One region of the Kocuria sp. GQ42 genome, then DNA from elsewhere that is predicted to be linked to it. Evidence: riboswitches for the same ligand, from Rfam matches in the RefSeq annotation. Region 1 holds a riboswitch; each other region holds the start of a gene.
What was found. Region 1 has a riboswitch for thiamine pyrophosphate ahead of thiM (hydroxyethylthiazole kinase). Riboswitches for the same ligand answer to the same signal wherever they lie in the genome.
Positions count from the first base shown of each region.

Region 1 (2,252 bases):
CCTCGGCCCCGGCGGCGCGGCCCGGCGAGGCCGAGGTGACCGCCGGCCAGGCGGCCGCCGCGGAGGGCGCCCGGCACGAGGCGAAGACCGTCGCCCAGCGCGCCCCGGAGGACCCCTCCCGCCGGGCGCCGACCGTCGTCGGCGTCGGCGTCAAGGCCGAGGACCTCACCAGCGGCCGGCCCGCCGACCGGGGCTGACCCGCCCCGCCGAGCAGCACCACGGAGGACCCCGACCGGCACGGTCGGGGTCCTCCGTCGTCGCGGACCGTCACGGACCGTCCCGGCCTGCCCGCCCTCCGCACGGCGGCGTACCGTGGTGCGCACCACAAGCACACCCGGGGCCGCCGTCCCGTCCGCCGGGAGAGCGGCCGCCCGTTCCAGGGAGCATCGCCATGACCAGTGCAGACACCATCCGCACCACCGGCACGGAACTGTTCGTCCACCGGGATCCGTCGGCCGTGGACCGGCACTACACGGAGGACTTCATCCAGCACTCGCCGCTCGCGCCGGACGGGCGCGAGGGTCTCAGGCACTTCGTGCAGAGCATGCCCGACGACTTCCGCGTGGACATGGTCCGGATGCTCGACGACCACGGGACGGTGGCCGTCCACTCGGTGTACGAAGGGCTCGGTCCGGAGCCGCTGGTCGGCTTCGACGTCTTCCGAGTGGAGGACGGACGGATCGCCGAGCACTGGGACGTCCTCGAGCCCCTGCGCACGGGCCCCGACGGCGCCCGCCCCCAGCTCGACGGTCCCGTCGCGGTCACGGACCACGAGCGGACGCAGGACAACAAGCGCATCGCCGCCGAGTGGGTCGAGGCCGCCCTCATCGGGGGCGACCGCCACGCCGTCCAGGACCACATGAGCCCCCGGGGCTGCACCGAGCACACCGGCGGCACACCGGACGGCCCGCAGCCCGCGTACCAGCGGCTGCGCCGGGTGGTCGGCGAGGGGAACTTCGTGCTGACCGTCGCGGAGGCCGCTCCCGGAGAGAACCGCGACGGGGGATCCACCGGAACGGTCGCCTGCTACGACCTCTGGCGCCTCGACGACGGCCGGATCGTGGAGCACTGGGGCGTCGCGCAGCCGGTGCCCCAGCGGATGGCGCACGCCAACGGCATGTTCTGATCCCGTGCGGGGTCCGTGCCGGCTCCCGCACGACGACTAGACTGGCAGCACACCAGACACGGGGTGCCGCACGAGCGGCTGAGAACACACCCGTCGAACCTGATCTAGCCAGTACTAGCGAAGGGATGTCGCAGATGCGCGATGCCGTACCCCCGTCCGACCGCACACCAGGACCCGGGAGGCCGGTGCCGCCGGACCCCGCGCTCGCCGAGGACGCCGCCGCGGCCCTGGAGGACCTGCGCGCCGCGGCGCCGCTGGTGCAGTGCATCACCAACGCCGTGGTCACCAACTTCACCGCCAACGTGCTGCTCGCCGTGGGCGCCTCCCCGGCGATGACCGACATCCAGGGCGAGGGCGGGGTCTTCGCGGAGCTCGCCGACGGCCTGCTCGTGAACACCGGCACGCCCACCGCCGAGCAGCGCGGCGCCGCCTACGAGGCCGTCGGGGCCCGGCGCCGCGCGGGCCGGGCCTGGGTCCTGGACCCGGTCGCGGTGGGTGCCCTGCCCGTGCGCACGGCGCTGGCCCGCGACCTGCTCGGGTTCGAGCCGGCGATCGTGCGCGGCAACGCCTCCGAGGTCATCGCCCTCGCCGGCGGCGCCGGCGGCCGCGGCACGGACACGACCCACGGCGTCGACGCGGCCCGGGACGCCGCCGCCGCGCTCGCCGCGCGGGCCGGCTCGGCCGTGGCCGTGTCCGGGCCCGTGGACCTCGTGCGCTCCCCGGACGGCACCGTGGTCCGGGTGCCGCACGGCACGCCCCTGCTGACCCGCATCACCGGCGGCGGGTGCGCCCTGGGCGCCCTCATGGCCGCGTTCACCGCCGTGCGCACGGACCCGGCCGCCGCGGCGGTGGCCGCCACCACGGTGTACACCCTCGCGGCCGAGGACGCGGCCGCCGACTCCGCCGGGCCCGGCTCCTTCGCCGTGGCGCTGCTGGACCGGCTGCACGCCGTCACCCCGGAGGGGATCGCCGCCCGGGCGGAGCTCGTGCGCGAGGAGGGCGCCCGGTGAGCCCGCGCCTCGACCCCGCCGCCCTGGCCCTGCACCTGGTGACGGACACCGCCCTGAGCGCCCCCCGGACGGTCCCGGACGTCGTGGCCGCCGCCGTGCGCGGGGGAGCGACCATG
Region 1 is NZ_JCAXEN010000001.1:711,158-713,409, forward strand. Features, by position in the region: gene AC6CH6_RS03325 (Rne/Rng family ribonuclease) at 1-197, shown strand, start outside; gene AC6CH6_RS03330 (nuclear transport factor 2 family protein) at 392-1,126, shown strand; TPP riboswitch at 1,176-1,269, shown strand; gene thiM (hydroxyethylthiazole kinase) at 1,312-2,136, shown strand; gene thiE (thiamine phosphate synthase) at 2,133-2,252, shown strand, end outside.

Region 2 (2,252 bases), on a different contig from region 1:
GCCGCTGAGCTCGTCGGCCGCGGCGCCGAGCACCCGGCCCGGCGCGCCGTCGTGGGTGATGCTCCCGTCCCGGCCGAGCACGACGACGCGGTCCACGACCTCGGCCCACACGGCGACACGGTGCTCCACGACCACGAGCGTGGCGCCGCTGCGGTCGAGGCAGGACACCACGGCGTCGCGGACCTGACGCACGCCGGCGGGGTCCAGGTTGGCGGTCGGCTCGTCGAGCAGCAGCAGCCCGGGGCTCATGGCCACGGCGCCCGCGAGCGCCAGGCGCTGCTTCTGCCCGCCGGACAGGGCCGCGGTGGAGTGGTCGAGGGGGAGGTCCAGCCCCACGTCCTCGAGCGCCGCGCGCACCCGCGGCCAGATCTGCTCCCGGGGCACCGCGAGGTTCTCGAGGCCGAAGGCGGTGTCGTCCCCGATCCGGGACAGCACCACCTGGGACTCGGGGTCCTGCTGCACGAGCCCGGCCCGGCCGCGTGCCTGCTCCGGCGGCATGCCGTCGAGCAGCAGCTCGCCGGAGGCGGACTGCCCGTCGTCGTCGTGGAGGACTCCTGCCAGGGCGTGCAGGAGGGTGGACTTGCCCGCCCCGCTGGGTCCCAGCAGGAGCACGCGCTCCCCCGGCTCCACCACGAGGTCGAGGCCGTGCAGCGCCGCCGCGTCCCGCCCGGGGTGGTGCCAGCCGAAGCCGCGGGCCTCGACCCGCGCCCCGCGGGTGGCGGGCACCACGGGGCCCGGGGTCGTGGGAGCCGTCATCGCCGCACGGCCCGCCCCGACGCGAGACCCTGCAGCACGCCGGTGGCCGCGAGGGCCCGCACCACGGCCTGCATGAGCAGGCCCGCGAGCACCACCCCGGAGACGGCCGCCAGGACCACGTAGACCACCTGGTGGCTCAGCGCCCACTCGTAGTTGTAGACGATGTTCTCGTGGACGCCGAGGAAGATCCCGCTCACGGCGCCCGCCACGGCCGCCGCGAGGGCGTCGAACCGGCGGTACCGGAAGGCGGCGAAGGCCAGTTCCGCGCCGATGCCCTGGACGAGCCCGGAGAGCACGACCAGCAGGCCGAAGTGGGTGCCCAGGAAGCTCTCGATCACGGCGGCGAGCAGCTCGCAGAACAGCGCGGCGCCGGGCTTGCGGATGATCAGCCCGCCGAGCACGCCGGCCACGAGCCAGCCGCCGGCGATCAGCCCCACGGCGGGCGGGTAGGCGACCGCGGCCGTGCCGACCAAGGGGTAGAGCAGGTTCGACCACGCCCAGAAGACGACGGCGCACACGGCGGCGAGGACGGCGGCCACGACGATGTCGACGACGCGCCAGGACGACGCGCGGGACGTGCCGGGTCGGCGGGCGGGGCGGTGGGTGGTGGTGGTGTTCACGGTGGGTTCCTCCTGGGCTCAGCGAGCCGTCGGTGCCAGGAGGGGACGGGGTTCCGCGGGCCGCGCCGGTGGCGCGTTCCCGGGGAAGCACCCCTGAGATGCTCGACTCCCTTCGCCGGTGCTAGCCGGAGCAGGTTCGAGGGTCTGCGGCGATCCGCACTCTCAGCGCCGCGCCGGTCTCACCGGCGGGGCGCTCCCCTGTCGTTCAGTGGCACCGAGTCTACCCCTCCCTCGCCCGCTCCGTGCACGGCCGGCGCACGGCCGGTGAACGACGCAGGGGCCCGTCCGGCCGGACACCGGTGCGGTGTCCGGCCGGGCGGGCCCCTGCGCGAGGTGCTCGCCGGGCCTCAGACCTCGGCCTGGCTCGAGGCCTTGGGGTTGGTCTGCGGCCTGTTCTCCATCTTCGCGATCTGGCGGGAGATGCCGACCTTGATGACGGTGCCCACGAGACCGGTCACGAGCGACCAGACGATGATGCCCGTCCAGGCCTCGTCCGGGTCCGGGTTCTTGGCGGGGGGCGGGTCGCCGGTGATGCGCGTCCACGCCGCGCCGAGCACCTTGTGCGAGAGCGCCACGCCGCCGAGCGAGAGGCCCGTGCCCACGAGTTCGAGGACCTTGGTGTTCATGGAGTGCTGCTCCTTGTCGTCCGAGGGGGACGCGGGTGCGCCCTGTCGATCCTGCCCAGCCTAACGCGTCCCCGGCGATCCGTCAGTCTGCTGTCCGTCCGCCCGCCGGCCGTCCGGGCTCGGCACCGGCGGTCCCGCGGCGACGCCCTCCGCGGAGCCCTCCGCCCCGCCCTCCGCGGCGCGGTTGAGGACCTTCTGCAGGTCGTCCTGGGTCAGCGTGGTCCGGTTCAGGTGCTTGGTGCGGTACGTC
Region 2 is NZ_JCAXEN010000007.1:30,784-33,035, forward strand. Features, by position in the region: gene AC6CH6_RS14255 (ABC transporter ATP-binding protein) at 1-756, opposite strand, end outside; gene AC6CH6_RS14260 (ECF transporter S component) at 753-1,376, opposite strand; TPP riboswitch at 1,467-1,586, opposite strand; gene AC6CH6_RS14265 (DUF4235 domain-containing protein) at 1,724-2,002, opposite strand; gene mnhG (monovalent cation/H(+) antiporter subunit G) at 2,063-2,252, opposite strand, start outside.
Region 2: linked by a shared signal. The riboswitch ahead of AC6CH6_RS14260 (ECF transporter S component) and the one ahead of thiM (hydroxyethylthiazole kinase) in region 1 are both predicted to bind thiamine pyrophosphate.

Region 3 (2,252 bases), on a different contig from region 1:
CGGGCCGGGCGCGGGCCAGCACCTCGACCAGCTCGAGGTCGGCGACGCCGGGCACGAGCGCCTGGGCATCGCGCAGCAGCCGGAACACGCCGCCGGCGCTGGGACCGGACAGGTCGTCCTCGCGGGAGGTCGCCCCGATCACCACGGTCCCGTCGGCGCGGGGCACCAAGTAGACGGGCACCCCGTGCACCAGGCCGCGGACCGTGCGCTCGAGCAGCTCCGGCGCCCCGGCGGGGACCCGGGCGCGCAGGATGTCCCCGTGCACCGGCCGCAGCGGCGGGTGCCAGTCCTCCGGCAGTCCTTCGAGCTCACCGAGCCCGGCCCCGGGGGCGAGGACCGTCCAGGTCGCGGAGACCATCCCGCCGCCGGCCAGGCGGACGCCGGTCGCCGCGCCCTCGGCGTTGCGGCGCAGCCCCGTGGCGAGGTCGTGGACGAGGCGGGCCGGTCCGCCGTCGCGCGCGGCCGGGAGCCCGGCGGGCTCCGGGGGGTCGGGGAGTTCCGGGGCGACGAGGGCCGCGAGCAGCCCGGCCACGAGGCGGCGCGGGTCCACCTGGTGGTCGTCGGGGATCCGGAACGCCGCGGACAGCCGCGGGCTCAGGGCCGGCTCGAGGGTGCGGGCGGCGCGCAGGGTCAGCGGCTCCACCGTCATGCCGTGGCGCCCCTGCAGCGCGCGGAGGTCCGCCAGGGCCTGCCGGTCGGCGGCGTCCACGCCGCAGACCAGGGTCTCGGTGGCCCGGTGGCCCACCGTCCCGCCGGCGGCCTGCTCGAGGGCGGCCACGAACGCCGGGTACTCGGCGGCCGAGGCGGTCATGAGGGGGTACAGGGGCTCCTGCTGGTACTGGACCTCGCTCACCGGGGCGAGCATCCCGGCCGCGGCGCGGCTGGCGCCGGAGCCCGGCTCGGGGTCCACCACGACCACCGAGCGGCCGCGGCGGCGCAGCTCCCAGGCGGTGGCCAGGCCGATCACCCCGGCGCCGACGACGGCGACGTCGGCGCGGACGTGTTCGGGCCGGTCGACCAGCGGGTGGGGCGCGGTCGTGGGGGCGGGGTGCGCGGCAGTCACAGGGAACGTCCTTTCCTCCGGCGGCATGACCCGCATCAGGTGTGGCGGTCGGCGCTGGACGCCCTCTCAGCCCCCGGTGGGGCTCCCGCAGAACCGCTGACCTATCATCAGCGTGTGACCCACCCTACCCGTGACGCCTCCGCCCCCGCCGAGTCCTCCCTGCGAGACACCCGGACGGCCCGCCTCCTCGCCGCCCGGCTGTACGTGTGCACGGACGCCCGCCGGGACCGGGGCGACCTCGAGGAGTTCCTGCACGCCGTCTGTGCCGGCGGCGCGGACATCGTCCAGCTGCGGGACAAGAGCATCGACGCGGACGAGGAGATCGCCGCGCTGGAGCTGCTGGGCCGGGTCGCCGCCGAGTACGACGCCCTGTTCGCGGTCAACGACCGCGCCGACATCGCCGCGCTCGTGGGCGCCGACGTCTTCCACGTGGGCCAGCACGACCTCAGCCCCGCCCAGGCCCGGCGGCTCCTGGGCCCCGACGTGCTGATCGGGCGCTCCACCCACGACCTCGGACAGGCCACGGCGGCGCTCGAGGACCCGGACGTCGACTACTTCTGCACCGGGCCCGTCTGGGCCACGCCCACCAAGCCGGGGCGCCCGGCCACCGGGCTGGAGTTCGTCCGCGCGGTCGCCGAGCTGACGGAGGCCCGGCTGGACGCGGACCCGGAGGTCCTGCCCGTGCCGTGGTTCGCCATCGGCGGCATCGACGAGCCGCGGCTCCCGCAGGTGCTGGAGGCCGGGGCGCGCGGCGTCGTCGTCGTCCGCGCCGTCACCGAGGCCCCCGATCCCCGCGTCGCCGCCGGGCAGCTGCGCGGCCTGCTCCCCGCCTGAGCCCGGGGCGAACCGCCGCCCGGCTCACCGTCGGCTCCCCGCCGCCGTCCAGCACGTTCTGAGAGCATGGACGCAGGACGACGACGGAGAGGTGGCCCATGGACCCCGAGCTCGACCCCCAGGTGCGGCACGCGGTGGAGCGCCCCGCGGAGACCGCCCGCGGCCCGGAGGACGCGCAGCTGCGCGTCCGGCTGGCCGGTGAGCCCGCCCGCCGCGCCCTCGGCACGCACTGGGAGCAGGGCCTCCCGGAGGACGCCGCCCCGAGCGACGACCGGCTCGCCGCCGCCGTGCTGCTCGCCACCCTCTTCGGCGACACCTTCTGGCTGGAGCGCGCCGCCCGGCTGCCCAGCGACGT
Region 3 is NZ_JCAXEN010000006.1:12,868-15,119, reverse strand. Features, by position in the region: gene AC6CH6_RS12765 (FAD-dependent oxidoreductase) at 1-1,063, opposite strand, end outside; TPP riboswitch at 1,059-1,162, opposite strand; gene thiE (thiamine phosphate synthase) at 1,178-1,897, shown strand; gene AC6CH6_RS12755 (hypothetical protein) at 1,996-2,252, shown strand, end outside.
Region 3: linked by a shared signal. The riboswitch ahead of AC6CH6_RS12765 (FAD-dependent oxidoreductase) and the one ahead of thiM (hydroxyethylthiazole kinase) in region 1 are both predicted to bind thiamine pyrophosphate.